Regions from separate parts of the Methylibium petroleiphilum PM1 genome, predicted to be linked through region 3. Evidence: predicted binding sites of a transcription regulator. Region 3 holds the regulator's gene; each other region holds the start of a gene.
The links. The regulator FNR, encoded in region 3, switches genes on or off when oxygen is low (the NO sensors DNR and NnrR bind a similar motif). The targets are predictions, from matches to a motif close to TTGATNNNNATCAA.
Positions count from the first base shown of each region.

Region 1: a site for FNR is predicted at 3,071-3,084, ahead of MPE_RS00075 (universal stress protein). Genes of this name have one in related genera too.
Region 2: a site for FNR is predicted at 7,742-7,755, ahead of MPE_RS17665 (MBL fold metallo-hydrolase RNA specificity domain-containing protein). Genes of this name have one in related genera too.

Region 1 covers NC_008825.1:13,250-23,200, reverse strand. The annotation lists gene MPE_RS24475 (VOC family protein) at 1-60, shown strand, start outside; gene MPE_RS00085 (RNA polymerase sigma factor) at 75-1,361, shown strand; gene MPE_RS00080 (formate/nitrite transporter family protein) at 1,334-2,131, opposite strand; gene MPE_RS00075 (universal stress protein) at 2,166-3,008, opposite strand; gene MPE_RS00070 (phenylacetate--CoA ligase family protein) at 3,136-4,578, shown strand; gene MPE_RS00065 (ElaB/YgaM/YqjD family protein) at 4,590-4,919, opposite strand; gene MPE_RS00060 (DoxX family protein) at 5,051-5,479, opposite strand; gene MPE_RS24420 (hypothetical protein) at 5,686-5,838, opposite strand; gene MPE_RS00055 (FAD-dependent oxidoreductase) at 5,941-7,641, opposite strand; gene MPE_RS00050 (type I restriction endonuclease subunit R) at 7,747-9,951, opposite strand, start outside.
Region 2 covers NC_008825.1:3,696,086-3,706,036, forward strand. The annotation lists gene ntrB (nitrate ABC transporter permease) at 119-1,006, opposite strand; gene MPE_RS17635 (CmpA/NrtA family ABC transporter substrate-binding protein) at 1,022-2,416, opposite strand; gene MPE_RS17640 (S1C family serine protease) at 2,523-3,605, opposite strand; gene MPE_RS17645 (TraR/DksA family transcriptional regulator) at 3,619-4,014, opposite strand; gene MPE_RS17650 (universal stress protein) at 4,223-4,666, shown strand; gene MPE_RS22885 (TraR/DksA family transcriptional regulator) at 4,686-5,054, shown strand; gene MPE_RS17660 (MgtC/SapB family protein) at 5,059-6,303, opposite strand; gene MPE_RS17665 (MBL fold metallo-hydrolase RNA specificity domain-containing protein) at 6,300-7,655, opposite strand; gene MPE_RS17670 (response regulator) at 7,793-8,473, opposite strand; gene MPE_RS17675 (sensor histidine kinase) at 8,470-9,702, opposite strand; gene MPE_RS22890 (sensor domain-containing diguanylate cyclase) at 9,858-9,951, shown strand, end outside.
Region 3 covers NC_008825.1:2,624,999-2,634,949, forward strand. The annotation lists gene clpA (ATP-dependent Clp protease ATP-binding subunit ClpA) at 1-932, opposite strand, end outside; gene clpS (ATP-dependent Clp protease adapter ClpS) at 929-1,285, opposite strand; gene MPE_RS12420 (cold-shock protein) at 1,483-1,752, shown strand; gene MPE_RS12425 (hypothetical protein) at 1,875-2,117, opposite strand; gene MPE_RS12430 (hypothetical protein) at 2,272-2,559, opposite strand; gene MPE_RS12435 (hypothetical protein) at 2,631-2,867, opposite strand; gene MPE_RS12440 (hypothetical protein) at 3,309-3,557, shown strand; gene icd (NADP-dependent isocitrate dehydrogenase) at 3,623-4,876, opposite strand; gene MPE_RS12450 (sulfite exporter TauE/SafE family protein) at 5,002-5,691, opposite strand; gene hemN (oxygen-independent coproporphyrinogen III oxidase) at 5,711-7,141, opposite strand; gene fnr (fumarate/nitrate reduction transcriptional regulator Fnr) at 7,318-8,049, shown strand; gene MPE_RS12465 (hypothetical protein) at 8,080-8,334, opposite strand; gene MPE_RS12470 (hypothetical protein) at 8,370-8,618, opposite strand; gene ccoG (cytochrome c oxidase accessory protein CcoG) at 8,643-9,951, opposite strand, start outside.

The DNA.
Region 1 (9,951 bases), 1.4 Mb from region 3:
GGCCACATCTGGGAGCTGGTGCACATGAGCGGCGATCCCTCGGCCGCCGGCGCGGCCTGAACCGCACGCGGCCAGTGGCGACGACCGACACGCAGCGCGCGATCGATGCCGTCTGGCGCATCGAATCGGCGAAGATCGTCGCCGTGGTCGCGCGCATGGTGCGCGACGTCGGCGTGGCCGAGGAGCTGGCGCAGGATGCGCTGGTCGCCGCGCTCGAGCACTGGCCCGTCGACGGCCTGCCCGACAAGCCCGGGGCCTGGCTGATGACCACCGCCAAGCACCGCGCGCTCGACCGGCTGCGGCAGGACGCGCTGCACGCGCGCAAGCAGCAGGAGCTCGGCGCCGACCTCGACGCGCTGCAGGCGGGCGTGGTGCCGGACTTCGTGGACGCGCTCGACGCGGCACGCCAGGACGACATCGGCGACGACCTGCTGCGCCTGATCTTCACCGCCTGCCATCCGGTGCTCGGCACCGAGGCGCGCGTGGCCCTCACACTGCGCCTGCTGGGCGGGCTGAGCACCGACGAGATCGCGCGCGCCTTCCTGGCGCCGGAGGCGACGATCGCGCAGCGCATCGTGCGCGCCAAGCGCACGCTGAGCGCGGCCCGCGTGCCCTTCGAGGTGCCGCAGGCGCAGGAACGCGCGCCGCGCCTGGCCTCGGTGCTGGAGGTGGTCTACCTGATCTTCAACGAGGGCTACTCGGCCACCGCCGGCGACGACTGGATGCGCCCGGCGCTGTGCGACGAAGCGCTGCGCCTGGGCCGCGTGCTGGCCGGGCTGGCGCCCGACGAGCCCGAGGTGCACGGCCTGGTGGCGCTGATGGAGATCCAGTCCTCGCGCACCGCGGCCCGCACCGATGCGCGAGGGCGGCCGGTGCTGCTGCTCGACCAAGATCGCACGCGCTGGGACCCGCTGCTGATCCGCCGCGGCCTGGCCGCGCTGGAGCGCGCCACGGCGCTGGGCGGCCTGCGCGGGCCGTATGCGCTGCAGGCGGCGCTCGCGGCCTGCCATGCGCGCGCGGCGAAGGCGGCCGACACCGACTGGCCGCTGATCGTGGCGCTCTACGACGCGCTGGCCCAGGTGGCGCCGTCGCCGGTGGTCGAGCTCAACCGCGCGGTCGCGGTCGGCATGGCCTTCGGACCAACAGCGGGGCTGGAAATCGTCGACACGGTCGCATCGAGCCCGGCGCTCGCCGGCTACCCCTGGTTGCCGAGCGTGCGCGGCGACCTGCTCGCCAAGCTGGGCCGCCATGACGAGGCGCGCGCGGAGTTCGAGCGCGCCGCGGCGCTGACGCGCAATGGGCGCGAGCGCGAGCTGCTGCTGGAGCGGGCGGCTCAGTCGCGCGATGCCGGCCGCAGGTAGATCACCCAGTAGACCAGCGCGACCAGCACGCCACCGCCGACCAGATTGCCGGCGATCACCGCCAGCAGGTTGCCCGCGATGTCGCCGGCAGCCAGCGGCGCACCGAGCAGCAGCGCCAGCGGGAAGAAGTAGAGGTTGGCGATCGAGTGCTCGAAGCCGGCGGCGACGAAGGCGGTGACCGGGAACGCGATGGCCAGCAGCTTGTCGGTCACGCTGCGCCCGGCCAGCGCCATCCACACCGCCATGCAGACCAGCACGTTGCACAACACCCCGCGGAAGAAGGCCTCGGCCAGCGGCAGCTGAGCCTTCGCGGTCGCGATGCGGACCACGCTGCGGCCCACCTCGCCCTGCTGCAGCGCACCGTGCCCCGACAGCCACACCAGCAACGCCAGACCGGCCGCACCCACCGCATTGGCCGCGCCCACCAGCGCCCAGTGGCGCAGCAGCTCGGCGCTGCCGATGCGCCCACCGGCCCAGGCCATCACGAGCAGGTTGTTGCCGGTGAACAGTTCGGCACCGGCCACCACCACCAGCATCAGGCCGAGCGAGAACACCAGCCCACCCAGCAAACGCGACACCGCGAAGCCCAGCGTGGCATCGCTCGCCACCAGCGTGGACAGCATGGCGCCCAGGCCGATGTAGGCCCCGGCCAGCACGCCCAGCAGCGCAAGCGTCAGCCGCGGCAGCCGCGTCTTGGCGACGCCGATCTCGCTCACGCGCGCGGCGATCTCCTTCGGCGCGTAGGCGTCGAGTCCGAACAGGTCGCTCATGCGCGGTGCCGACGGGGCGCGCGGATGCGCACGCTCAGTGCACCATCAGCACCGGCAGCGTCATCGAGCGCAGCACGGTGCGCGTCACGCCGCCCAGCACCCACTCCCGCGCGCGGCCGTGACCGTAGCAGCCCATCACCAGCAGGTCGGCCTGCAGATCGGCCGCCTGCGACAGCAGCATTTCGCCCAGCCCGGCGCTCGGCCGCACGCCTCGGTGCAGCGTGGCCGTGATGTCGTGGTGCTGCAGGAAGGCTTCGATCTCCAGCGGCGTGCGCGTATCGCTGTCTTCCGCCTCGTCCCAAGCGATCAGGTGCACCTGCCGTGCCCGTCGCAGCAGCGGCAACGCCGCGGTGACGGCGCGCGCCGACTCGCGCGTGGGCTTCCACGCCACGAGCACGGTGTCGCCGACCGCGGCACCGGTGTCCACGTACGGCAGCACGAGCGCCGGCTTGCCGCTGTCGACCAGCACCGAGGTGGCGAAGTCGGGCGGTGCGCCGCTCGGGGCCGCGTCGGGGTCGTGCTGACCCAGCACCAGCAGGTCGGACGCCCAGCCGCGGCGGACGAAGGCGCCGACCGGTTCGCCGCGCGCCTCGTGCCAGCTCACCTCGGGCAGGCCGCCGGCTCGGGTCCGGGCCTGTTCGAACACGTTGCGTGCGCGTTCGCGCTGCGCGGCCTCGGCGCCGATCAGCAGCGAGGCTGCGCCGGTCTCGACGGTGAAGGCATACGGGTTCTGCAGCACCGACGGCGTCACCGCGTACAGCGTGTCGAGCCGGGCCCCTTGCGCGGCGGCCAGGCGCTGCGCCGTGTGCAACCGCCGCGCGCAACCGTCGGCATCGTCGTCCAGATGAACCAGGATCGATGTCAGGTCGTTGCTCATCGCCATGCTCCCCATGCCAGCTGTCTTGATCGACACCGTAGGCCACGATGTCCCTGCGCGGCTTGATGTCCATCAACCAGAGCCCGCAGTGGCTGCCCATAATCGACCGCATGCCCGTCGCCCCACCATGACCGCGCAGCATCCCGCGCCGCCCTTCGACACGTGGCTGTGGATGCAGGCGTGGAGCGAGACCTGGTGCGCCGGGCTCGACCCGGCGGGCGCGGGGCAGCGCCTGCGCGCTCAGCGGCTGGCGCGGCTGATCGACGCCACGCTGAGCGGCTCGCCGTTCTACCGCCGGCGCCACCCCGGAGCGCACGAGCTCGCCGACTTCCGGCCGGTGAGCAAGGCCGAGCTGATGGCGCACTTCGACGACTGGGCCACCGACCGCCGCATCACCCGCGCCGCCGCACAGGCCTTCGTGGCCGACCCGGCGTGCATCGCCGACGGCTGGCTCGGCAACTATCTGCTGTGGACCAGCTCCGGCACCAGCGGCGAGCCCGGCGTGTTCGTGCAGGACGCGCGCAGCCTGGCGGCCTACGACGCGATCGACGCGCTGCGGCTGCGCGGCGCCGGGCCCGGCCAGGTCTCGCTCGGCAGCTGGGGCGCGCGCCAGCGCTTCGCCTTCGTGGGTGCCACCGGCGGCCACTTCGCCGGCGTGGTGAGCATGGAACGGCTGCGCCGTCTGGTGCCGGCCGCGCTGGCACCGGAGATCCGCGTGCTCTCGGTGCTGGAGCCGCTGTGCGACGTGGCGCAGGCGCTGCAGGCCCAGCAGCCCAGCGTGCTGATCACCTACCCGAGCTGCGCCGCCGCGCTGGCCCGGCTGCAGGAGGCCGGACAGCTGCGGCTGGCCCTGAAGGAGGTGTGGACGGGCGGCGAGCAGCTCTCGGCCGAGCAGCGCCAGCAGATCCAGGCCGCCTTCGGCTGCCCGGTGCGCAACAACTACGGCGCCTCGGAGTTCTTCACCATCGCGTGGGAGTGCGCCCACGGCGAGCTGCACCTGAACGACGACTGGCTGGTGCTGGAGCCGGTGGACGAGCGGCTGCGGCCGTTGCCGGTGGGCGAGATGTCGCACAGCACGCTGCTGACCAACCTGGCCAACCTGACGCAGCCGCTGCTGCGCTACCAGCTCGGCGACCGCGTGCGCCGCGTGGCGGAGCGCTGCAGCTGCGGCAGCGCCTTCCCGCTGATCGAGGTGCAGGGCCGCGCCGACGACACGCTGCGGTTGCGCGACGCGCAGCACCGGCCGGTGACCATCCTGCCGCTGGCGCTGGAGACCGCGATCGAGGAGGGCGCGCACGTCACGCAGTTCCAGGCGCTGTGCGGCAGCGATGGCGATTCGATCGAGCTGCGCTTCGAGGCCTCGGTGGGCGACGCGCGCGCGGCGTTCACGCAATCGCGGCGCGCGCTCGCCGACTTCCTGGCGCACCACGGCGTGAGCGGCACGCGCATCTCGATGAGCGCGGCCGAGCCGCTGCGCCAGCGCGCAAGCGGCAAGCTGCGCCGCGTGGTGATGCTGCCCGCTGCGCCGGTGCGTCGCAAGCCCCCGGCACGCGCGCCCGCTCGGCGCTGAGGCCTCCGCCTCTAATCGCGCCGCGCGATCAGCAACCCGACCAGCAGGCCCACGCCGGCGGCCACGCCGATCGCCACGTACGGGTGCTCATGCACCGCGTGGTCGGCCTTGCGGGCGGCGCGCCGGCCGCGGTACAGCGCCTCGTCTTCCAGGCGGCCCAGCTCCCGGCGCGCGCGGCGCAGTTGTGCCTCGAGCTTCTCGCGGGTGCTGCCGATCTGCTCGCTGCCGGCACGCTGCGCGTCCTTCAGCAGGTGATTGGCCTCGTCGACCATCTGCTGCAGGCCGTGCGCGAGCCGTTCGCGGGTGGCGTGCTCGGGGGTGGAAGTGGCGGTCGAGTCCATGCAGTGCTCCTTGCCGTGGGAATGGACGCGAGGCCGCGGGGCCAGGCGCCCGGGATGGGTGAAGGACCATCCTAGGCGCCCGGCGAGGCCGCCCGTTGACCAGGGTCAATTGCGGCCGGCCACGCTGCGGATCAGGCGCGGGCCAGCGGCCCGCCCGCGCGGCGCCCGTCGAAGCCGATGCTGCCGGTCCCCAACGCCGCCACCAGCAGCAGGCCGCCGGCGACCGACACGTTCTTCATGAACAGCAGTTGCTGCACGAAGGCCTGGTCGGCCGGCAGCGACCAGAAGGGGTGGAACAGCACGCTGGCCAAGAGGGTGAAGCCGGCCAGCGCCAGCGCCGCCCAGCGCGCCTGGAAGCCCACCACCAGCGCCAGGCCGGCGATCAGCTCGAACAGGCCCACGGCGACCGCGACCGCCGAGGCGAACGGCACGCCGCCGCTGGCGATGTAGCCCGCGGTGCCCGAGATGTCGCCGAGCTTGCTGGCGCCGGCCAGCACGAACATCAGCGCCAGCAGGATGCGGCCGACCAGGGCCAGGGGGGACTTGACGGTGTCGAGCATGGGAATTTCTCCGTGAGGTTGAAAAGGTGCGGTTCGGCTTCGAAACCGGTTCCTCACTGCGCTGGCCGGAACGGCCGGGGAACGGGCTTCTCGATGCAGGAAGCTTAGGTGCGCCGAGGCGCGCCGGGAGTGGCCGGCCGTGAAGGCATCGTTCAAAACGGCTGAGGGCCCGCCGGCCGAAGCCCGGCGCGCGCGGCGTCCTGCGACTACTTCTTCGCCGGGTCGCGGCGCACCGGTTTGCTGCCGGCCGCCGTGTCTTCGGGCTTCCTGGCGTCCCCGATCACGCTCTTCAGCGGACAGACCGAGAAGGCCGGGCACTTCTTGCAGCCGACGGCGACGGCGATGGGGCACAGGGTCATGGTGGTGTCCTCCTCGGACCAATAGACCACGCACCACGCTCTCGCACAAGGGCGTTTGCGCCGGTGGCGCAGGCCCGCCGCGCGAGGCGGTCGGTCGCGACGCTAGACGGCGACCGGCGCCCGCGCCGCCAGGAACTGGTGAATCATCGCCACCGCCGCGGCGCCTTCGCCGATGGCGCCGCCGACGCGCTTGACGGAGCCCGAGCGCACGTCGCCCACCGCGAACACGCCGGGCACGTTGGACTCCAGCGCGGCCGGCCGGTAGCCGTCGCCGGCCGCGCCTTCGATCGCCTGGCCGGTGCGCACGAAGCCGTGCGCGTCGACCGCCACGCCGCAGCCCTGCAGCCACGCCGCCTCCGGATCGGCGCCGACGAACAGGAACAGGTGGCGGATGCGACGCGCCTCCTCGGCGCCGCTGCGGTGGTCGCGCCAGGCCAGGCCTTCCAGGCCCTCGGCGGTGCAGCCGTCCAGCCGCGACAGCTCGGTGTGCGAACGCAGGTGGATGTTGGGCGTGGCCTCGATGCGGTCGATGAGGTAGCGCGACATACTGGCCGCGAGGCCGGCGCTGCGCACCAGCATGTGCACGGCCACGGCATGCTGGGCCAGGAACACCGCCGCCTGGCCCGCCGAGTTGCCGCCGCCGATGAGCGCCACCTCGGCCTGCGCGCACAGGCGCGCCTCCACCGCCGAGGCCCAGTACCAGACGCCCCGGCCCTCGAACTCGGCCAGGCGCGGCACGGCCGGGCGGCGGTAGCGCGCGCCGCTGGCCACGACCACGCTGCGCCCGCGCAGCCTCCGCCCGTCGGCGAGCTTCACGTGCAGCTCGGCCGCCGGGCCGTCCTTCGCGCGGCTGCAGTCCAGACCGACGGCCTGCGCCGGGATCAGCATCTCCGCGCCGAACTTTTGCGCCTGCACGAAGGCCCGCCCGGCCAGCGCCTGACCCGAGATGCCCGTGGGAAAACCGAGGTAGTTCTCGATGCGCGCGCTGGCGCCGGCCTGGCCGCCGTAGGCGCGGCAGTCGAGCACCACCACGCTCAGGCCTTCCGAGGCCGCGTAGACCGCGGTGGCCAGCCCCGCCGGGCCCGCACCGACCACCACCACGTCGAACAGCTCGTCGCGCTCGGCCGTGTCGACCATGCCGATGCAGCGCGCCAGCGCGTCCTCGCCGGGATTGAGCAACACCGAGCCGTCGGGGCAGACCACCACCACCTCGTCCGCGGCCGCGCCGTACTGCGCGATCAGCGCCGCCGCGTCGGCGTCCTTGCGCGCGCAGACCATCTGGTAGGGCTGGCCGTTGCGGCGCAGGAAGGCCTGCAGGCGCAGCATGTCGGGCGCGGTCGACGGGCCGATCAGGACCGGGCCGCTAGCCCCCGATTCGATGAGCGACACGCGCCGCAGGATCAGCGCGCGGGTGATGCGCTCGCCCAGTTCGGCCTCGGCCACCAGCAGCGCGCGCAGCTGACCGGGCGGCACCAGCAGCGCCTCCACCGCCTCTTCGGCCGTGCCGTCCACCAGCGCCGGGCGGCCCGAGAGCTGGCCCACTTCGGCCAGGAACTCGCCCGGCCCCTGGCGCACCAGCGGCAGCACGTGGCCCAGGCCGTCGCGGTGGGTGACCGACACCACACCGGACAGCAGCACGAACATGCCCGGGCCCACCTCGCCCGACGTGAACAACCGCTCGCCGCGCGCATAGCGGCACACGCTGCCGAAGCGGCTGATGCGCGCGATCTCGGTGTCGCTCAGCACCGGGAACATCTGGTGGCGGCGATTGGGGGCGCCGTCGGTCGGCAGGTCTGCGGCCATCTTCACCTCCGAGGGCGCTTCAGGGAGGCGGCCGGAGCGGGCCTGACCTCGGCAAGAGCGCGGCTTGATTCTGGCGCGGAGTCGGATCTCCGAGCGCGCGCGCTGTCATGCCCACGCTTCTCCCAACGCCTTGGCCTGCTGCAGCACAAGCTCCACCGCAGCGTCCTGCTGATCCGGTGGGTACTTGTACTTGCGCAGGATGCGCTTGACCATCAGTCGCAGCTTGGCCTGGACGCTTTCTCTCGCGGACCAATCGACCGTGAGGTTCTTGCGCAAGTTCTCGGCCAGCTCATGGGCGATCTTCTTCAGCGTCTCATCGTTCAGCTCTCGAACGGCGGATTCGTTGTTGGCCAGCGCGTCATAGAAGCGCACTTCGTCTTCGGTGAGGCCAAGCTGCTCCCCGCGCGCCGCAGCCGCGCGAAACTTCTTGGCCATCTGCACCAGCTCTTCCATCACCTGAGCAGCTTCGATGGACCGGTTTTGGTAGCGCTGCACCACGTCGGCCAGCATGTCCGAGAACTTCTTGTTCTGGACCACGTTGCCGGCGAAGCGTGACTTGATCTCGCCTTCGAGCAGCCGCTCCAGCAATTCCACCGCGAGGTTGCGCTCTGGCAGGTTGCGAACCTCGGCCAGGAAGGCGTCGTCCAGGATGCCGATGTTGGGCTTGTCCAGCCCCACGGCGTCGAAGATGTCGACCACCTCCTCCGAGACCACGGCCGCGCTGATGATCTGCCGGATGGCCAGTTCACGTTGCTCGTCCATCTTCTTCTGCGCGCTGATGTCCCGCTTGGTCAGGATCACCTTCACGGCCTGGAAGAAGGCCACCTCCTCGCGCACGGCCTTGGCTTCGTCGAGCGTGCAGCAGAGCGTGAAGGCTTTGCTCATCGCCAGCGCCAAGTCGGCGAAGCGCTTCTTGCCTTCCTTGATCCCAAGCACGAAGTTGGCGGCGCCGGCCAGTGTCTTGTGACCCCCAGTGAGGAACCCGCTGTAGTCGAAGCCGTGCCCGTTCGTTCCCGCCAGCATGCCTCGCAGCGCGTCGAGCTTCTCGGCCAACACGCTATACGCCTCGTGCGCGTCCACCGTCGGCCGGCCGCGGCCCTGTGCTGCGGTGTACTCCTTCAACGCCGACTTCAACTCGTTGGCGATGCCGATGTAGTCCACCACCAGGCCGCCCTGCTTGTCCTTGAACACGCGGTTCACGCGCGCAATCGCCTGCATGAGGTTGTGGCCCTTCATCGGCTTGTCGACGTAGAGCGTGTGCACGCAGGGCGCGTCGAAGCCCGTGAGCCACATGTCGCGCACGATGACCATGCGCAGCGGGTCGGCCGGGTTCTTGAAGCGCTTCTCCAGCCGCTTTTTTACCTGGGCGCTGTAGATGTGGGGCCGCAGCAGTGCCTTGTCGCTGGCCGAGCCCGTCATCACGATCTTGATCGTGCCTTGCTCGGGGTCGGGGCTGTGCCAGTCGGGTCGCAGCTTGACGATCTCGTCGTAGACATGCACGCAGATCTCGCGGCTCATGGCCACCACCATGGCCTTGCCGGTCTGCGCCTTGTTGCGCTCCTCGAAGTGCGCCACCAGATCCGCCGCCACCTGGGCGACGCGCGGCGCGGCACCGACCACCTTCTCCAGCGCCGCCCAGCGGCTCTTGAGCTTGGCCTGCTGGCTCTCTTCCTCGTCTTCGGCCAGCTCGTCGACCTCGTCGTCGATGGTGGCCATCTCGTCGGCCTTGAGGCCCAGCTTGGCGAGCCGGCTCTCGTAGTAGATGGCCACCGTGGCGCCATCTTCCTTGGCCTGCTGCATGTCGTAGACGCTGATGTAGTCGCCGAACACCGCCCGCGTGTCGCGGTCTTCGCCCGACACCGGCGTGCCGGTGAAGGCCACGAAGGTGGCGTTGGGCAGCGCATCGCGCAGGTGCTGGGCGTATCCCACTTGGTACTTCGCGCTCGGCGCGAACTCGGCCCGGTGCGCGGGTGGCTGGCCATTGCCCGTGGTCAGCTCGCTCGATGCCTTGAGCGCCGACTTCGGCGTCTTCAGCTTGGCCTCGAAGCCGTACTGCGTGCGGTGCGCCTCGTCGGCCATCACGACGATGTTGTGGCGATCGGAGAGCAGCGGGAACGTGTCCTCGTCTTCGCCCGGCATGAACTTCTGGATGGTGGCGAACACGATGCCGCCGCTCGGGCGGTTGCCGAGCAGCGCGCGCAGTTCCTGCCGGGTGTTCGCCTGCACCGGCTGCTCGCGCAATAGATCCTGCGCCAGGCTGAACACGCCGAAGAGCTGGCCGTCCAGGTCGTTACGGTCGGTGATGACGAC
Region 2 (9,951 bases), 1.1 Mb from region 3:
CTCGCGGAGCGAGCAGCGCAGCGGACCTTCGCCGGCAGGCGAAGGCGGCACAGTGAAGCTCGCGCAGGCCACCGCCCTCGGGCCGCACGCCGAAGCGGCCCGCGAACAACGAAGGAGGTCAATCCACATACGTCACCGCCTTCTGCGCCCGCGCGAACAGCAGGTCCAGCAGCATGCCGACCACACCGATCACCAGGATCGCGAAGATCACGTTGGTGAGCGACAGGTTGTTCCACTCGTTCCACACGAAGTAGCCGATGCCGGTGCCGCCGACCAGCATCTCGGCGGCCACGATCACCAGCCAGGCGATGCCCATGCTGATGCGCATGCCCGTCAGGATGGTGGGCGCCGCCGCCGGGAGGATCACCTCGAAGGCCTTGCGCAGCGGGCTCACCTCCAGCGTCCTGGCCACGTTGAGCCATTCGCGCCGCACGCCGGCCACGCCGAAGGCGGTGTTGATCAACATCGGCCAGACCGAGCAGATGAAGATCACGAAGATGCCGCTGATCGACGAGTCCTTGATCGTGTAGAGCGCCAGCGGCATCCAGGCCAGCGGCGAGATCGGCTTGAGCACCTGGATGAACGGATCGAGCGCACGGTAGACCAGCGGGCTCATGCCGATCAGGAAGCCCAGCGGGATCGCGACCAGGGCCGCCAGCGCGAAGCCCAGCCCCACCCGCCCCAGCGAATAGGCAAGCTGCAGGCCGATCCCCTTGTCGTTCGGGCCGTTGTCGTAGAACGGGCGCGACAGGTGCTCGACCATCTTGCTGCCCAGCTGGGCCGGTGTCGGGAAGCCGGAGCGGCCGGCGGTCGAGCCGGCCTCGGCACCCGGCTCCTTGCCGAGCAGGCGGGCGTACTCGATCTGTTCCGGCGTCATCGTCGCGGCCGGCGCCGCCGCGCTGCCCGCCGCCGGCCGCGTGGCGAGCTGCCACACGCCCAGCAGCAGCGCGAGGATCAGCGCAGACAGCAGGCCGGCGCGCAGGTCGAGCGAACGGGTTCCGTCCATGGCCGTCCGATCCGCTCAGGTGCGCTTGATCGCGAAGCTGCCGAGGTAGGGCTCGGGCTGCTCGGGGTCGAACACCTTGCCCATGATCGTGAACTTCGGGTACGCGCCGTCGGGCACCTTCTGGTCGAGCTGCTTCATCGTCTTCCTGGCGTCGGTCAGCAGGAACACCTTCTCGGCGATCTGCCGGTAGTTCACGTCGCCCTTCACGTAGCCCCAGCGCTTCATCTGCGTGAGCATCCACACGGCCATGCTCTGCCAGGGGATGGGGTCGAAGTCGGCGCGGTCGGGCACGTTCCTCACGTTGCCCAGGCCGTCGGCGAACCGGCCGGTCAGCACCTGCGCCACCACCGTCTCGGGCTGGTTCAGGTAGGCCTGCGGCGAGATCACCTTGGCGATCAGCTCGCGGTTCTCGGGCTTGCGTGCCATCGCCGCGGCGGTGAGCACCGCGCGGTAGAGCGCCGCGAAGGTGTTGGGGTTCTGCTGGATGAACTCGGTGCTGGTGCCGAAGGCGCAGCACGGGTGGCCGTTCCACAGGTCCTTGGTCAGCAGGTGCAGGAAGCCCACCTCCTCGAACACCGCTCGCTGGTTGAAGGGATCCGGGCCGAGGTAGCCGTCGATGTTGCCGGCGCGCAGGTTGGCCACCATCTCCGGCGGCGGCACCACGCGGATCTGGATGTCGCGGTCCGGGTCCAGCCCGGCCTCGGCCACGTAGTAGCGCAGCAGGAAGTTGTGCATCGAGTACTCGAACGGCACCGCGAACTTGAAGCCCTTCCAGTCCTTCGGGTCGCGCTTGTCCTTGTGCTTGACGTGCAGCGTGATCGCCTGGCCGTTGGTGTTCTGGATCGTCGCCACGTTCATCGGCGTGGCGTTGGAGCCCACGCCCATGCTGATGGCCAGCGGCATCGGGCTCAGGAAGTGCGTGGCGTCGTACTCCTTGTTGAGCATCTTGTCGCGGATCAGCGCCCAGCCGGCCGTCTTGACCACCTGCACATTGAGGCCCTGCTTCGAGTAGAAGCCCAGCGGGTGGGCCATGATCAGCGGCGTGGCGCAGGTGATCGGGATGAAGCCGATCTTCAGGTCCTTCTTCTCGGGCGCCGCGGCGGCCTGCGCCAGGGCCTGCAGCGGGGCGATCGGCAGCACGCTGGCAATGGCCGCCATCGCCGTGCCCTTGCCCACCGCACGCAGGAAACGGCGCCGCACCGCATCCTGCGGGAACAGCGCCTTCACCAGCGTGGCCTCGACGAAGGCATTCGAGTCGGCCTCGAAGTCGGCCGTCTCGCTGCGGCGGCGCAGCTCGGTGCTGGCGTCCTCGGCCGCGTGCTCGGCGGCGGAGCCGTGGCGGCCGCAGCTGCACCGCATCAGCAGCGGCCGGTCGGCATCGTACGGGTCGATATCGCGCGCATCACTCATCGGGCACCCCTTGCGTTGTGGCTCGGGATCGATGCTAGGGAAGGCGTGTGCCGCGCGCGATCGTGCGCAGCGGCGATGTTTTGTAGGGGAGGCCCTACACGGCGGCCTACTGCAGGCGCAGCTCCAGGTAGGCCTGCTCGCGGAACACGGTCAGCGTCGTGCCGCTGACCGAGCGCCAGGCCAGCAGCGCCCGCGCCAGGTCACCGCTGTGGCCGATGGGACGGCCGTTCATGCCGACGATGATGTCGCCCACCTGCAGGCCGATGCGCTCGGCCAGCGAGTCCAGGCCGACCTCGCCGACGCGCGCCCCGGACGCATAGGCCCGGCGCGCGTCCAGCGCGACGAAAGGCGCCACGTCGTCGAACTCGGCGCCCAGCCGAGGCCGGGCAACGTGGCCCTGGTCGCGCAGCTCGCCGACGATCTGCATCACGATCTCGATCGGGATCGACAGGCTCACGCCGCCGGAGCCCTCGGCGCCGACGACGGTGCGGGTGTTCATGCCGACGATCGCGCCGCTGCCGTCGAGCAGCGGTCCGCCCGAGTTGCCCGGGTTGAGGGCGAGGTCGCTCTGGATGAACAGCAGCTCCTGGTCCTCCGCGAAATGACGGTCGGTCCCGCCGACGATGCCGGCCACCACCGACCGGTTCAGTCCGTAGGGCTCACCCACCGCCAGCACCCAGTCGCCTGGCCGCAGCGCCGCCGAACGGCCCTGTGGCGGCGGCTCCGGGAGCACGAGCGGCACGCGCAGCAGCGCGATGTCGGCCATCTCGTCCTCGCCCACCAGCGTGGCGGCGACGATGCGCCGGTCCGGCAGCCGGACCGCAATGCGCTGGCTGCCGGCCACCGCATGCGAGGCCGTGACGATCAGGCCCTCGGCGCCGGAGATCACGAAGCCGGCGCCGATGCGGTCGGCCACGCGTCCTGCACCGACGCGACGCCGGGCCTCGGGCTTCTGCAGTTCGGCGGCCGAATACTCCAGGCCGACACCGAACACGCCCACCGCCGCCGAGAGCCCCTGCCGCAGGGCCGGCGCAAAGCTTGCCGGCGGCATGCGCGGCGGGTCCGCATCGGGCGCCTTCGGGTGGGCACACGACGTCAGCAGCGCGGACGCACCGGCCGCGGCGAGCGCCGCCGCTCCCACTGTGCGGCACCAGCGGGCCTTCGCGCCGCTCACCCGGCCCGAGGCCACGGATCGCGGCGGTTCATGAATAGGCCGCACGCCCGGCATGGTGTTCGTGTTCGTGTTCGTGCTCGCAATCATCGCAGCGGCTGGCCTGTGGCCGCTCGATCAGGCGCGCCGGCTCGATCGGTGCGCCGCATTCGACGCAATGACCATAGCGCCCGGTCTCGAACCGCGCGAGCGCCGCGCGCACCTCGCCGAGCACGACCGCGTCGGGCCGCGGCGCGGCGGATTCGGCGATGGCTGCACCATCGCACAGGCGGGTGGTGATCGTCTCGGCCATGTCCACCAGACGGCGCTCCAGGTCGATCAAGCGGTGCCGCAACAGGCTGCGGGTCGGTTCCTGGAGCCCGGCGGGGCAGACACCGCGAGGCGCGCCGGAGCTCACCGTCCGAAGAGTCGTCAGCGTCGGGCGCATGGAGTACCTCCGATTCCTTGCTCGCGCTCCGTGCGCGGCGTCCGGAACACTCTAGCCAGCCCCCCGCGCCGTGGCTTGCGCTGCATCAAGCACGCCGCCCGAAGGACCACGCGCCCGCAGCCTCTGCACTTGATCCTGGACAAGTCCGGGCGCCGTCGCGGCTCCTAGACTGGAACGACTGGCGGGCTTCCGATCGAGGCACCTTCTCATGTTCAAGCACCTTCTGGTTCCCGTCGACGGCAGCGCGCTGTCGGAACGCGCGATGCAGGCGAGCATCGACTTCGCCCGCCAGCTCGGCGCGTCGATCACCGCGTTCATCGCCGAGCCGCCCACACCCCCCGCGGGTTCGACCCACAGCGCGGCCCGCTATCTGCGCGACCTGGAGACCCACGCCCAGGTCGCGGCCGAGCATGCACGCGGCGTGCTGTCGGCGTTCGAGCGGCGCGCCAGCGACGCCGGCATTCCGTTCGACGGCTGCTTCGCGCAGGCCCACGAGATCGACGCCGCCATTGCGGACGCCGCACGCCAGCGCGGCTGCGATCTGATCGTGATGGTGACGCACGGTCGCGGACTGTTCGGCGAGTGGCTGTTCGGCTCGCAGACCCGGGGCGTGATGGTGCGCAGCAAGCTGCCGCTGCTGATGCTGCATTGAAATCTCGAGGACCCTCCGCATGAACACCCGACCCTGCGCGGACCTCCGCGACGACCTGCTGGCCCGCGAGGCCCGACTGCGCGATGAGCTGCGCGCCCACCGCGCCCGGCTGCTCGAGCCCGCGGCGGCCACCGGCAACACCTTCGTCGCCGGCAGCGAAGGCGCGGCGGCCGACGCCGAAGACGAGCTCGACATCACGCTGATCAGCCACTGGCAGCGCGAGCTCGACGAGGTGAGCGCCGCGCTGCAGCGGCTGAACACCGGCAGCTACGGTCACTGCGAGCGCTGCGGCGAGCCGATCGGTCTGCCGCGGCTTCGTGCGCTGCCCGAGGCCCGCCACTGCCTGGACTGCCAGGAGCAGGCCGACCGGGCGGTCCATCGCACCTGACGGCTCACCACCACGCGACGCTCCAGGCGAGCGCCAGGCTGACGGTCAGCGCCAGCCCGACGCGCAGTGCGTAGGCACGACCTCCTGCCACCATCGCCACACCGCAGCGCGTCATCGTGTTGGCGCTGACGGCGAGCAGAACGCCGTGCAGCAGGGCCTCGGTCGGCAGTTCGCCCGCCGCGTGCAGCGCGGCCAGCGATGCGATCGGCGCATGCGCATCGACCAGCGCGGCGAGCACCACGCTCAGCTCCAGTCCGACATCGCCGTAGTGGCGTTGCGCATTGCCCACCAGCAGCGCGACCAGGCCGAGCGTCAGTGCCACCGCGAGGGCTTCCCGCGGTCGCAGCGCGCTGCGCGGCGGACCCGCCGGCGGTTCGTGCACCGCCCCGGCCGTGCGCAGCGACAGCAGCCCGACCGCCAGCGCACCCGCCGCACCGGCCAGCGCCGGCAGCAGCAGCGCCGCCGCGGCCGGTGGCGACAGCAGGACGCTGATCAGCAACGCCTGCAACCAGGTGGCCACACCCGACAACACCGCCCCACCCGCCAGCAGCGCCGCCTGCTCGGGCCGCTCGCGCGCCCGGCCGCCGAGCGAGGCCACCGTGGCAGTGCTCGACACGAAGCCCGACACCAGCCCGGCTGCCAGCACGCCGCCCCGCGGTCCCAGCGCACGCAGCGCCACCTGGCCTGCCGCCTGCATCGCCAGGATCAGCAGCACCAGGGCGGCGAGCGGGCGGGGATCGATCCCTCCCAGGGCATCGAGCGATCGCGCCGGGATCAGGGGCAGCACGATGAGCGCCAGCGCCGTCAGCAGCAGCCCATCGTGCAACTCCTGCTCGCTGAGCAGCTCGGTTGCGAAGCGGTGCAGGCGTTCACGTGCTGCCAGCAGCACCGCCAGCCCCGCACCGCAGGCCGCCCCGAGGGCCGGCGAGAGGACCGACTGCACGCCGATCAGGTAGGTGGTGAACAGCGCCAGCTCGGTCGTCAGGCCAGGATCGCGCGAACGGCTCTTCGCGTGCGACAGCGCGGCCAGCCCGGCCACCAGCAGGGCGCCGACGATCACCAGCCCGGGCACCGGCACCCACTGCGCCAGGCCGCCGGTGGCGGCCGCGACGGCAAAGCTGCGCAGGCCCGCGGCTTCGCGGTCCCGACCGCGGCCCTTGCGGCGCTCGCGCTCGACGCCGATCAGCAGGCCGGCACCGAGGGCCACCGCGAGGCCGAGGGCACCGTCCGGCAGCGTGACCCCGCTCACAGGTCCAGCGCCGCGCCGTGTTCCGGCACCGACACGCGCCAGCCCAGTTCGTCCTGGATGCGCAGCCGCAGCGTGTCGGCCGCCACCGGCTCGCCGTGGACGACGAAGCAGCGCTCGGGCGGTGTCTCGAAGCCGCGCAACCACTCCATCAGCCCGTCGGCATCGGCATGGCCGGAGAAGCCTTCGAGGTGGCTCACGGTGGCCTTCACCGCGACGTACTCGCCGTGGATCTTGACCTCGCGCGCACCGCCCACCAGCGCCGCGCCGCGCGTGCCGCCGACCTGGAAGCCGGGGAACACGATGTGGTTGCGCGGGTTGGGCGCCAGCGCCTTCAGGTGGTGCAGCACGCGCCCGCCGGTGGCCATGCCGCTGGCCGAGATGATGACCTTGGGCCAGCGCTGGCGCGTCAGGCGCTCGGACGCCTCGGGCCCGGCGACCAGCGTCACATCGTCGGTCAGCGTGGCCGCCTCGCGCGGCGTGATGCGCAGCAGCTTGCGGTGGCGCTGGTACAGCGCGGTCGCGGTGCTCGCCATCGGGCTGTCTAGAAAGAGCGGCAGGTCGGCCGGGATCTCGCCGGCCGCCTTGAGCCGCTGCAGCACCAGCAGCAGGGCCTGCGCGCGACCGACGGCGAACGACGGCAGCAGCACGCTGCCGCCGCGGCGCACCGTGGCACGCACGATCTCGCCCAGATGCGCCTGCACGTCGTCGCGCGGATGGCAGCGGTTGCCATAGGTCGACTCGATCAGCAGCACATCGGCCTGCGCCACGCGGCCCGGCGCGGGCATCAGCAGGTCGTCGCCGCGACCGAGATCGCCCGAGAACACCAGCGTGCGGCCGTTCGCGCGCACGCTCACCGACATCGCCCCCAGCAGGTGGCCGGCGGGGGTGAACTCGATGCGGGCGTCGCCGACGCGCACACCGCGCCCGGCCGGGGCCACGCCGATGCGGGCGATGGCGCGCTTGGCGTCGGCCACGCCGTACAGCGGCAGGGCCGGCGCATGCCGCGACCAGCCGCCGCGGTTGGCGCGGCGTGCGTCCTCCTCCTGCAGGTGGGCGCTGTCGAGCAGCAGCACCTCGGCGAGGTCGCGCGTGGCGGCGGAGGCATACACCGGGCCCTTGAATCCCTGCCTCACCAGCACCGGCAGCCAGCCGCAGTGGTCGAGGTGGGCGTGGCTCAGCACGACCGCGTCGATCTGCGCCGGCGGCACCGCCAGCGGCGCCCAGTTGCGCTCGCGCAGCGTCTTGTAGCCCTGGAACAGGCCGCAGTCGAGCAGCACGCGCGCGCCGCCCATCTCGACCAGGTGCTTCGAGCCGGTGACGGTGTCGGCGGCGCCGAGGAAGGTGAGCTTCATGCGCGTCGGTGGCCCGCGGGCCAGTGCATCGGACACGCCGCACTCTGGCACAGCCGGCGCGCAACGGCGCCGCGACTCGCCGGCGGCTGACCTGGATCAAGCTCACGTTCCGCCACCGGCCGCCCGGCCGCGCGCCGTCAGACCTGCATCAGCTCCTGCCGCACCGCGTACAACGCCAGCTCCACGTCGTTGCGCACCCCGGTCTTCTCGAGGATGCGGGCGCGGTAGGTGCTCACCGTGTTGGACGACAGCACCAGCTGCTCGGCGATCTCGCCGACGCTCTTGCCGGCCGCGAGCAGGCCGAACACCTGGTACTCGCGGTGCGACAGGCGCTCGTGCAGCGGGGCCTCGTCGTCGCCGACGCCGCCCTTCCTGCTGCCGATGCCGGCCCCCACCGCGCCCGCCAGCTGCTCGGCGACGCTGGGGGTGATGAAGAGCTTGCCCTGCGCCACCCTGCGGATGGCGTCGATCATCTGCTCGCTGTCGGCGCTCTTGTTCAGGTAGCCGGCCGCGCCGAGCTTGAGGCTGCGCACCGCGTACTGCCGGTCGGGATAGGTGCTGAGCATCAGCACCGGCAACCTCGGGAACTCGGCCTTCAGCGACTTCAGCACGTCGAGTCCGTCGCGCTGCGGCATCGCGATGTCGAGCAGCACCACGTCGGGCGGCGTGCCGGCGGCGGCGCCGGCGCGCACCAGGGTCATCGCGTCGGGGCCGTTGCCGGCTTCGCCGGCCAGCGCGATGTCCCCGGCGTCGGCCAGGATCTGCTTGATGCCCTGGCGCACGATCACGTGGTCGTCGCAGATGACGACGCGGATCATGGCCGCTCCTCCGGCGCGAGCGGCATCACCAACCGCACCAGCGTGCCCTGGCCGGGCGCGCTGTCGATCGTGAGGCGCCCGCCGAAGTGTGCCGCGCGCTCGCGCATGCCCATCACGCCGTAGCTGCGCGGGTCGTTCAGCGCCTCGGCGGTGGTGCCGACGCCATCGTCGCGCACATCGAGGTAGAGCACCGGCTCGGGCGGCGCATCGACCACGATGCGGATGCCGACGCGACGCGCCTTCGCATGCCGCGCGATGTTCGACAGCAGCTCCTGGAAGATGCGGAACACCGCGATCGCCGACCCGCCCTCGGGCGGCGCGACGCCGGCGGCCACGTGCACCTGGATGTCGGCCTCCAGCTCGGCGCTCTCCAGCCACTCCTGGGCCTGCCACTCCAGCGCGGCCCACAGGCCCTGGTGATCGAGGATGCTGGGCCGCAGGTCGGTGATGATGCGGCCGACCTTGTCGACCGCGGTGTCGATCAGCGCGCCCATGCCCTCGCACTTGGCGGCCAGCGGCAGGCGGTCGGCGACGCGCTTCTCGAGCCAGTTGACGTCCATCTTCAGCGCCACCAGCAGCGAGCCGAGTTCGTCGTGGATCTCGCGGGCGATGCGGGTGCGCTCCTCTTCGCGCACCGTCTCCAGGTAGGCCGAGAGCCGGCGCCGCTGCGCGAGCGCGTCGCTGAGCGCGCGGGTGCGCTCGGCGACGCGCTGCTCCAGCCGGTCGTTGGTGCGTTCGAGCTCGCGCTTGGCGCGCACCAGCTGTTCCTCGGCCTGCTTGCGCGCGGTGATGTCGACGAAGGTGACCACCGCACCCACCACCGCGCCGGCCTCGACGATGGGGTAGGACGAGTACTCGGCCTGAAAGGAGCTGTCGTCGGCGCGCCACAGCACCTCGTGGTCGATGCGGCACGGCAGCCCGCGGCGGAAGGCGTTGAAGATCGGACAGTCCGCCTCGGCGTAATGCGCACCGTTGCCGTGCGAGTGGTGGATCAGCGCATGCATGTTGCGGCCGAGCACCTCTTCGGTGCGGTAGCCCAGGCCCTGGGCGGCGGCGCGGTTCATGAAAGTGCAGCAGCCGTCGATGTCGATGCCGAAGATGCCGTCCCCGGTCGATTCGAGCAGCAGCGTGAGACGGTCCTGCCACGGCGTGCCGTCGTGGCGCGGCACGGCCCGAGGCGCCGCCGAGGCGGGCGGCAGGGCGGCAGGGTCGGGCGAACAGACGTGCATGCTCGACTTGGCGCAAGCCGTGTGCCACCGATCGGTTCGCGCGGCAAGGGTTTGCCCGGGTGCCGGCCCGGTGTTGCAAGAGCTTGCCGACAGGCGCCACGTCGCGGGCTATCCTCGATCGTCGTGATGCTCCCGCCGCCAGGCCGTCCGTCGAGATGCCCGCTGTTCCCGCTGCCCGTGCCGAGAACGACGCCGATCGCGTGGCGCACCTGCGCCGCTTCGAGATCCTCGACAGCCTGCCCGAGGGGG
Region 3 (9,951 bases):
TTGCTGGCGTCGAGCGTGCCGCCCGATGCGGCGCCGGCGCCGATCAGCGTGTGGATCTCGTCGATGAACAGCACGGCATGGGGCTGCTCCTTCAGGGCCTTCAACACGCCCTTCAGGCGCTGCTCGAAATCGCCGCGGTACTTGGTACCGGCCAGCAGCGCGCCCATGTCGAGCGAGTAGACGGTCGCGTCGGCCAGGATCTCGGGCACGTCGTTCTGCGTGATGCGCCACGCCAGGCCCTCGGCGATCGCGGTCTTGCCGACCCCGGCCTCGCCCACCAGCAGCGGGTTGTTCTTGCGGCGGCGGCACAGCACCTGGATCACCCGCTCGACCTCGTGCTCGCGGCCGATCAGCGGATCGATCTTGCCGTCACGGGCGAGCTGGTTGAGGTTCTGGGTGAACTGGTCCAGCGGCGAGCCCTTGCCTTCGCCGGCCTCTTCCTTCTCGCCTTCGCCGCTGCCGCCCTCGGCGCCCTTGGAAGGCTCGGGCGGCTCGGACTTCTTGATGCCGTGGGCGATGAAGTTCACCACGTCCAGCCGCGTCACGCCCTGCTGGTGAAGGTAGTACACCGCGTGCGAATCCTTCTCGCCGAAGATCGCCACCAGCACGTTGGCGCCCGTCACTTCCTTCTTGCCGGACCCGGTGGACTGCACGTGCATGATCGCGCGCTGGATCACGCGCTGGAATCCCAGCGTGGGTTGGGTGTCGACCTCGTCGGTGCCGCCGACCGTGGGCGTGTTCTCCTTGATGAACTGCGTCAGGCTCTTGCGCAGGTCATCGAGGCTGGCCGAGCAGGCGCGCAGCACTTCGGCGGCGGACGGGTTGTCGAGCAGCGCGAGCAGCAGATGCTCGACCGTGATGAATTCGTGGCGCTGCTGACGCGCTTCGACGAACGCCATGTGCAGGCTGACTTCCAGTTCTTGCGCAATCATGCGGCCTCCATAGTGCATTGCAACGGGTGCCCCGACCGCTTGGCCGCAGCGAGCACCGACTCGACCTTGGTCGAGGCGACATCTTTCGTGTAGACGCCGCACACGCCCCGACCTTCGTGGTGGATTTTGAGCATGATCTGCGTCGCCGTCTCGATATCCCGCTGGAAGAATTCCTGCAGGACCATCACGACGAACTCCATCGGCGTGTAGTCGTCATTGAGCAGCACCACCTGGTACATCCGGGGCGGCTCGACGCGGGCCGATTGCCGTTCGGCCACGACCGCGCCCTGCCCGTCGTCCGGCTTGGTGACCGGGCGCTTCGGGGGAGTGGGCGGTACGGTGTCGTCGGGCATGGAAAAGATTCTATCGACTGCTGGGAAGCGACTTCCATGCCGGTCAATATGACACCACTGAGCCCGAACTCAAGGCCTCCGCACGCCGTGCACGCACGCTGGCCGCCCTATCCCGTTCGTCCGTCACGGCCGGCGCCGGCTTGACAGGCCGCGGCCGCCCTGCCCAGAATCGTCCGTCGAGGGGTTGGAGAACGTCCATGGTCAACGGCACGGTCAAGTGGTTCAACGATGCCAAGGGCTTCGGCTTCATCGAACCCGAGGGTGGCGGCGAAGACGTGTTCGCCCATTTCTCGGCCATCCTGATGGACGGCTTTCGCACGCTGAAGCAAGGCGCCCGCGTCAGCTTCGAACTGGTGGACGGCCCCAAGGGCAAGCTGGCCCAGAACATCGCCCCGCTGGAAAGCCGCGCCGACCCGGCGGCGGTCCGCGCTCCGGCCAACGACCGGGAACTGGCCGCCGGCCTCTGAGGCTCATCCGCGCCGAACAGGCGCGCGGCGTGCACTGGAATGCGGCGATGCCGCTCCGGCGGACTTCGGCTCTGCCCCAACGCGCGCCTGTTGCGCACCGGATTCATGCAGTCAGCAGGGCTTCAGCGGGAATGCCCGGCCGCCTCGTCCGGCGCTGGGCGAGCCGGCTGCAGTTCCGCGAACAGGTCGCCCGGCAGCGTGTCGAGCGGCGACTCGGACACGTCGAGACCCTGACGCAGGTCGAACGACGACACCAGCCAGCCCGCGCCCTGGGGGTCGGCGGGCGGCTCGGGACTGACCGGGACCACGCACTCCAGATCGGGCGACGGACGTGCGCGCTTTTTGGGGGACTTGAAGAATGCCATGGCTCCCTCTGCGGGGCGGCGCGCGAAACGCGCGTGCCGGCTGCGGGAAGAAGCATCGCAAATGCCGGGCCCGCTGCCGTCCCCCTCTCTGAGGGGCGGACACAATGCAACGGCCGTGCAGTGCGAAAGATGCCACGGCATGCCGGCGACCGGGCTACGTCCCGCCCGGCCCGCGACCGGCAGGCGGCGTCATGTCCAGCACGGCCGGGATCGTTTCCTCGGTGCTCACCAGGCCGGCGTGGATCGCCCGCAGAGCGGCCAGGCTGTCCACGTGCGGCAGCACGGTGTCCGCCCCGCAGATCGGGCACGCCGCCGTGCTGTCCTCGTGCAGCCAGAACACGATGTCGGCCGGGCGGAAGATGCCCAGGCACGAGAAGCAGCCGGCCACACGGGCGCGCGTCAGCTCGTCGCGGTTGTTGAAGGATTGGTAGCCGGCATCCATGTCGGTCGACACATTACAACGTGCGGCCCACCATCGGCAATCGGTTCGCAGCCCACCCGGCCAGCCTGCGCTCAGGGCCGTCGCCTGGCCGCCCTTCTTGCGGTGGAGAGCGCCTCCTGCAACTCCCCCGGCAGCGTATCGATCGGATGCTCGATCACGGTGAGGCCGGTGCGCAGTTCACGGGTCGAGTCCAGCCAGGTCGGATCGGAGGCCGCGGAATCGTCGAGTTCCAGATCGAGCGGCGCGGCCGACGGCTGCCGCGACGCTTCCACGGCGGACTTGCGGGAACGGAACCTGAACCAGGCCATCGGAAGCTCCGCGCCCGGCTTCAGTTGAAGACGAGGTAGAGGACCACCAGCACGATCGTCGGCACGCCCAGTATCCAGCCCAGAAAGTACTTGCCCATGTCGGCACTCCTTGGTTCTCTGAAGGAACCTCATGCTCGGACATCCGGACCGCGATGTCACAAGGACGCCGCCGCAAGCTCGCGTAGGACAAGCGCCCGGTGCTTGACGGTGGCGCCAGCGGAATCTCTCACGCCGGCCGCGTGGCCTGCGGAACGCCTGGACGCAGGCAATTCCCCTTCAAAAGGTGGCGCGGCAACCGACTGGCTCGTCGCCTGAGCGACGCACGCCCGTCGCTCCACCGCCTGCGTTTCAATCGCTCACGTGGGAACGCAAAACTGCAACGGATACTTCGAAGTGCCTCGTGGCCGCGAAGACTACGTCGATCCTGCCGGATTCCGCGCGATGGCCGATGAAGTCGATCGGCTGGAGCGTGCGATGGCACCGTGGCCGATCTGGATCCGCTCGCTGGCCCAGATCGCGTTCCTGCTCGCGGCGTTCGCGCACCGCGTTAGGCGCTGCATTCGCCGCAGGCGCCTGCCTGCCGCCGGCCGCCTCGCTCCCGAGCCCCGACAGGAACGCTGCCGCGAACGCGGTCCAGCGCGCCCGCAGTCCTGCATCGAGATCTTCGCGAGCCCGTATGCCGCAAGATGAAAAGCCCCAGGCAAATCAATGCACTGGGCCTGATATGTGGCTACCGGCACCTGCCGGCAGGCTCATCACATGTTGTCGATCATCACCTGCCCGAAGCCCGAGCAGCTGACCTGCGTGGCGCCGTCCAGCAAGCGCGCGAAGTCGTAGGTGACCTTCTTCGACAGGATCGACTTCTCCATCGACGAGATGACGAGGTCGGCCGCCTCGGTCCAGCCCATGTGGCGCAGCATCATCTCGGCCGACAGGATCTCGGAGCCCGGGTTCACGTAGTCCTTGCCGGCGTACTTGGGCGCGGTGCCGTGGGTGGCCTCGAACATCGCGATCGAGTCCGACAGGTTGGCCCCCGGCGCAATGCCGATGCCGCCCACCTGCGCGGCCAGCGCGTCGGACACGTAGTCCCCGTTCAGGTTGAGCGTGGCGATCACCGAGTACTCGGCCGGGCGCAGCAGGATCTGCTGCAGGAAGGCGTCGGCGATCGAGTCCTTGACGGTGATCTCCTTGCCGGTCTTCGGGTTCTTGAACTTGCACCACGGGCCGCCGTCGATCGGCTGCGCGCCGAACTCCTTCTGCGCCAGGCCATAGGCCCAATCGCGGAAACCGCCCTCGGTGAACTTCATGATGTTGCCCTTGTGCACGATGGTCACGCTGGGCTTGTCGTTATCGATCGCGTACTGGATGGCCTTGCGCACCAGGCGCTCGGTGCCCTCGCGCGACACCGGCTTGATGCCGATGCCCGATGTGGCGGGGAAGCGGATCTTCTTGACACCGAATTCGTCCTGCAGGATCTTGATGAGCTTCTTGGCCTTCTCGCTCTCGGCTTCGAACTCGATGCCGGCGTAGATGTCCTCCGAGTTCTCGCGGAAGATCACCATGTTGGTCTTGTGCGGCTCCTTCACCGGGCTCGGCACCCCCTCGAAGTACTGGATCGGGCGCAGGCAGACGTAGAGGTCGAGCTCCTGGCGCAACGCCACGTTGAGCGAGCGGATGCCACCACCCACGGGCGTGGTGAGCGGGCCCTTGATCGAGACCACGTACTCCTTCAGGACCTGCAGCGTCTCTTCCGGCAGCCAGACGTCGGGGCCGTAGACCTTGGTCGACTTCTCGCCGGCGTAGATCTCCATCCAGTGGATCTTGCGCTTGCCACCGTAGCTTTTCTCGACCGCCGCGTCGACCACCTTGATCATCACCGGCGTGATGTCGAAGCCGGTGCCGTCGCCCTCGATGAAGGGGATGATCGGCTGATCGGGCACGTTGAGCGAGAAATCGGCATTGACGGTGATCTTTTGGCCGTCGGCAGGCACCTTGATGTGCTGGTACATGGACTTGCGTCTCCGCTGGGTAAGGGGTCGGAAGGAACAGGGGGGGTGGCTTCGATTCTAGGCGAGCCATCGTGCGGTGCAGCGAGCCGCCGGACGGCGGCCGCGAGCACCATCGATCCGCTGCATCAGACCACCTTGCACCATGGCCCGGACGGACCGGTCAGCTGCAGCCAGATCGCCCATCCGCCAGCCATCACCAGCAGGGCACCGGTCCACCTCGCCGCGCTGGCGCCCTGCCCCAGTCGACCGAGCACGCCGCGGCCGAACAGCAAGGCCAGCCCGCCGCCCAGCGCGAAGGCGAGCATGACCGCAGCGCCCGCCAGCGGCCCGTCGGCCAGCGCCGCAACGACCAGCGCCGAATAGAGCAGGCCGCAAGGCCAGGCCGCCCACAGCGCTCCGGCCGTACCGGCCCAGCCCCAGCCGCGCCGCCGCCCCTTCGCAGGGAGCGGCCCGAGCATGGGGACGGCCACGCCGGGTGCGGAGCCGGTGCCCAGCACGATGCGGGGCATGCGTCCGGCCACCAGCAGCCACAGGCCAAACACCACCACGGTCACCTGCAGCAGGGTCCACAGCGGCCGCAACCAGCGGGTGGCCTGGGCCAGTTCGGCCATCCATCCAGCCCCGGTGGCCACCAGCGCCCCCGCCAGGCCGTAGGACAGCAGGCGCCCCAGATGCAGGGCGGCGGCGGCCCGCGCAGGCCGTGCGCCACCGCAGGACCGCTCGATCGCCGCGCAGGGCGCGGCGCACATCGCGGCACAGTGCGGACTGCCCGCGATGCCGATCGCCAGCCCGGCCGCCACCAGCGAGAGGCTCATGCCGTGACTGTCCCTTGCGTCAGATCAGCCGCGAATAGCGTTCGCGATCGCGGTCGGCCTGCAGGTGACGATCGAACACCATCGCCACGGCGCGCACGAAGTACCAGCCCAGCGGGGTGAGCTGGATCGCGTCGTCGTCGATCTCGATCAGCCCCTGCCCGGCCAGTGGCTGCAGCCGGCGCAGTTCGGCCTCGAAGTAGCGGCGGAAATCGAGCAGGTGAGCCAGTTCGATGGATTCGAACACCACCCGCCCCTGGCACATCAGCGCCATGATCACCGAGCGGCGCACCACGTCGTCGCGCGTCAGCACGAGGCCGCGCACCACCGGCAGTTCCCCGGAGCGCAGGGCGTCCTGGTACTCCGGCAGCGTCTTCGCATTCTGGCTGTAGGTCGCACCGATGCGGCCGATGGCCGAGACGCCCAGGCCGATCAGGTCGCAGTCGGGCTGGGTGCTGTAGCCCTGGAAATTGCGGTGCAGCCGGCCCTGCCGCTTGGCCGCGGCCAGCGCGTCACCCGGCAGGGCGAAGTGGTCCATGCCGATGTAGTCGTAACCGTGCGCCAGGAAGGCGGCGATCGCGTTCGACAGCATCGTCACGCGCTGGGCGGTGCCTGGCAGGTCTGCCGCATGGATGCGCCGCTGCGGCTTGAAGCGCTGCGGCAGGTGCGCATAGCTGTAGAGCGCCACGCGGTCCGGCCGCAACCGCGCCACCTGCTCCACCGTCCGGGCCAGCGAGGCCGGGGTCTGCTTGGGCAGGCCGTGGATCAGGTCGACGTTGATCGAATCGAAGCCCAATGCGCGCGCGCTGGCGATCAGTGCCTCCACCTGCTCGGCCGGCTGCACGCGATGCACCGCGTGCTGCACTTCGGGGTCGAAGTCCTGCACGCCGAAGCTCAGGCGGTTGAAACCCAGCGCCTTCAGGTGCGCCAGCCGCGAGGCACTGACGGTGCGCGGGTCGACCTCGATCGAGCATTCGGCCTGCGGCTGCAGGTCGAAGGCACCGCGCAGCAGGGCCATCAGCTGCGACAGCTCCGTATCGTCCAGGAAGGTCGGCGTACCGCCGCCGAGGTGCAGCTGACTGACGCGCTGGCGGCTGCCGATCACGTCCTGGTGCAATGCCACCTCGCGGCCCAGCCACTCCAGGTACTCGGTGCCGCGCCGGTGCTGCCGGGTGATCACCTTGTTACAGGCGCAGTAGTAGCAGACCGACTCGCAGAATGGGATGTGAACGTAGATCGACAGCGGTGTGCCGCCGCCCACCGCGCCGGCCGCCGGGGCTCCGCTGCGGCGCTGGCCCAGGGCCTGCCGGTACTGAGCGGGGCCGAAGGCCTCCACGAAGCGGTCGGCGGTCGGGTAGGAGGTGTAGCGCGGCCCACCGGCGTCCAGACGACTCAGGAGTTCCTCGCTCGGCGCAGCCGGTTCCAGCATGTCGGTCAGGGTCGGAGGGGGCATGTCCGGACTGTGCCGAGGGCCTCTCACCGGGCTCTTGATCTGGGTCAAGGCCGGTCGCCGGTGGCCTCCGACAATCCATGCACAGCTTGAGGTCGATCATGCAACTTGCCCCTCACGACGCCGCCGCCGACTCACATGCTCCATCGCGGGCCGCGCACAAGATCATAATGAAGCGCATGGAACGCGAACCGATCCGCATCGAGGCCCTCAAGGTCGCATGCTCCAGTTGCAACCTGCGCGAGCTCTGCCTGCCGGTGGGGCTGTCGGACGACGATCTCGACCACCTCGACCAGCTGGTGGGCAGCCGCCGCCCCGTGAAGCGCGGCGACACGCTGTTCCACGCCGGGGATCGCTTCGAGTCGCTTTATGCGGTGCGCACCGGCTTCTTCAAGACCTGCGTGTCCGCCGACGATGGCCGTGACCAGGTGACCGGCTTCCAGATGGCCGGCGAACTGCTGGGACTGGACGGCATCAGCACCGACCGCCATGCCTGCGACGCGGTGGCGCTGGAGGACTCCCAGGTCTGCCAGATCCCCTACTCGCAGCTCGAGAAGCTGTCGCGCGAATCCACGCCGCTGCAGCACCAGTTCCACAAGATCATGAGCCGCGAGATCGTGCGCGACCACGGCGTGATGCTGCTGCTCGGCAGCATGCGGGCCGAGGAGCGGCTCGCGGCCTTCCTGCTGAACCTCACGCAACGCCTGCAGGCACGCGGCTTCTCGGCCTCGTCGCTCGTGCTGCGCATGACGCGCGAGGAGATCGGCAGCTACCTCGGTCTCAAGCTGGAGACCGTGAGCCGCACCTTCTCGAAGTTCCAGGACGAAGGCCTGCTCGAGGTTAAGCAGCGCGACATCCGCGTGCTCGACGAATCCGGGCTGCGCCGGCTCGTCAACGGCCCGGCCTGCTGAAGGTTCGCCGCCTGCCTCGCCCGGCGCGACTCAGGGCCAGCGGCGCGGCTCGGTATTGGCCGGCTCCGGCATTGCCAGCAGCAGCGTCAACATCGACGTCAGCGCGCACACGGTCCAGAACGCGAAGAAGGCCAGCGTGTAGACGCCAGCCGGCGACACCGTCTCCAGCGCGCGCCCGACCCAGCCGCTCAGTTCCGCCGGGTCGGCTGCGCTGAACACCAGGACCTCCAGCACACCCGCCATCAGGAACGACGGCCAGACGATCCACAGCGTGCGTTGTCTCATCGTCGCGAGCTCCGGGTCGACGGGCGGCACCACGTTCAGCGCTCGGGACGCGGCGTGGCCGCATGGTTGCGCGCCTGCACTGCCGGCGTGTCGCTGCCCAGCGGTTCGCTGCTGCGGCTGAGCACCGGGTCGCTGCCACGCACGGCGATCACGGCAGTGACGATGCCAGCCACCACGACCGCCAGCGGGCCGCCCAGCACCAGCCACAGCATGGGCTCGCGCCACCAGGGCAGCGGCCGCTCGGGCGCGGGCGTCGGGCGGGTTGCGTTCTCGTTCGGGGTCATGGGTTGCTCCGGAGAGGGCCGCGTTCAGCGCGGCACGACGAAGGTGGATTTCTCGGACACGCTGGCCGCCGGCTGCATGCCGTCGGCCTCGCGGATGATCTCGAAGCGCAGGGGGTGGGCGCCGGGGCCCAGGGCCGCGGCGCTCTGCGGCGGCACTTGCACCGCGACAGGCACCCAGCGCGACTCGGCCGGGGCCAGCCGCACCTCGTCACGCACCTGCGCCTGCGCGCCGGCGATGCCGCTCACCACCACCCGGTAGCGCTGCTCCGACTCGGTGGCGTTCATGATCTGCAACCGGTAGACGTTCTCGATGCGCCCTTCGTCGACCAGCCTTGCCAACGTACCGCGGTCGCGCACCACGTCGACGCGCATCGGGCTGCGCAGCACGAGACTGGTGACGAAGCCGACCGAGATCAGCAGCAGGATCACGCCGTAGACCAGCACGCGCGGACGGAACACACGCCGCCAGTCCAGCCTGCTCTGGCCGGCAGTCAGGCCGTTCTGCGTCGCATAGCGGATCAGTCCGCGCGGATACGCCATCTTGTCCATCACGCCGTTGCACACGTCGATGCAGGCGGCACAGCCGATGCACTCGTATTGCAGCCCCTCGCGGATGTCGATGCCGGTCGGGCAGACCTGCACGCACAGCGTGCAGTCGATGCAGTCGCCTTTGCCCTGGGCGGCCAGCGCGTCGTGCGCCAGGCTGCGCGGGCGCGAGCCGCGCGGCTCTCCGCGCCCGCCGTCATAGCTGATGATCAGGGTGTCGTGGTCGAACATCGCGCTCTGGAAGCGCGCGTACGGGCACATGTACTTGCACACCTGCTCGCGCATGAAGCCGGCGTTGCCATAGGTCGCGAAGCCGTAGAACAGCACCCAGAACGCTTCCCAGGGGCCGGGCCCGGCCGACCCCGGGCCGGCCAGACCGATCAGCGCGAGCACCTCGCCGCCCAGTTCGCGGATCGGCGTGAAGTAGCCGACGAAGGTGAAGCCGGTCCACAGGCCGATCGCCAGCCACACCGCGTGCTTGGCCGACCGGCGGGCCAGCTTCGCGGCGCCCCAGGGCGCGGCATCGAGCTTCAGGCGCGCCTGGCGGTCGCCCTCGATATGGTGCTCGACCCACATGAAGATCTCGGTGTAGACCGTCTGCGGGCAGGCGTAGCCGCACCACAGGCGGCCTGCCACCGCGGTGAACAGGAACAGCCCGTAAGCCGACAGGATGAGCAGGCCCGTCAGGTAGATGAAGTCCTGCGGGTAGAGCACCAGGTCGAAGATGTAGAAGCGCCGTGCGCCCAGGTCGAACAGCACCGCCGGGCGGCCGTTCCAGGGCAGCCAG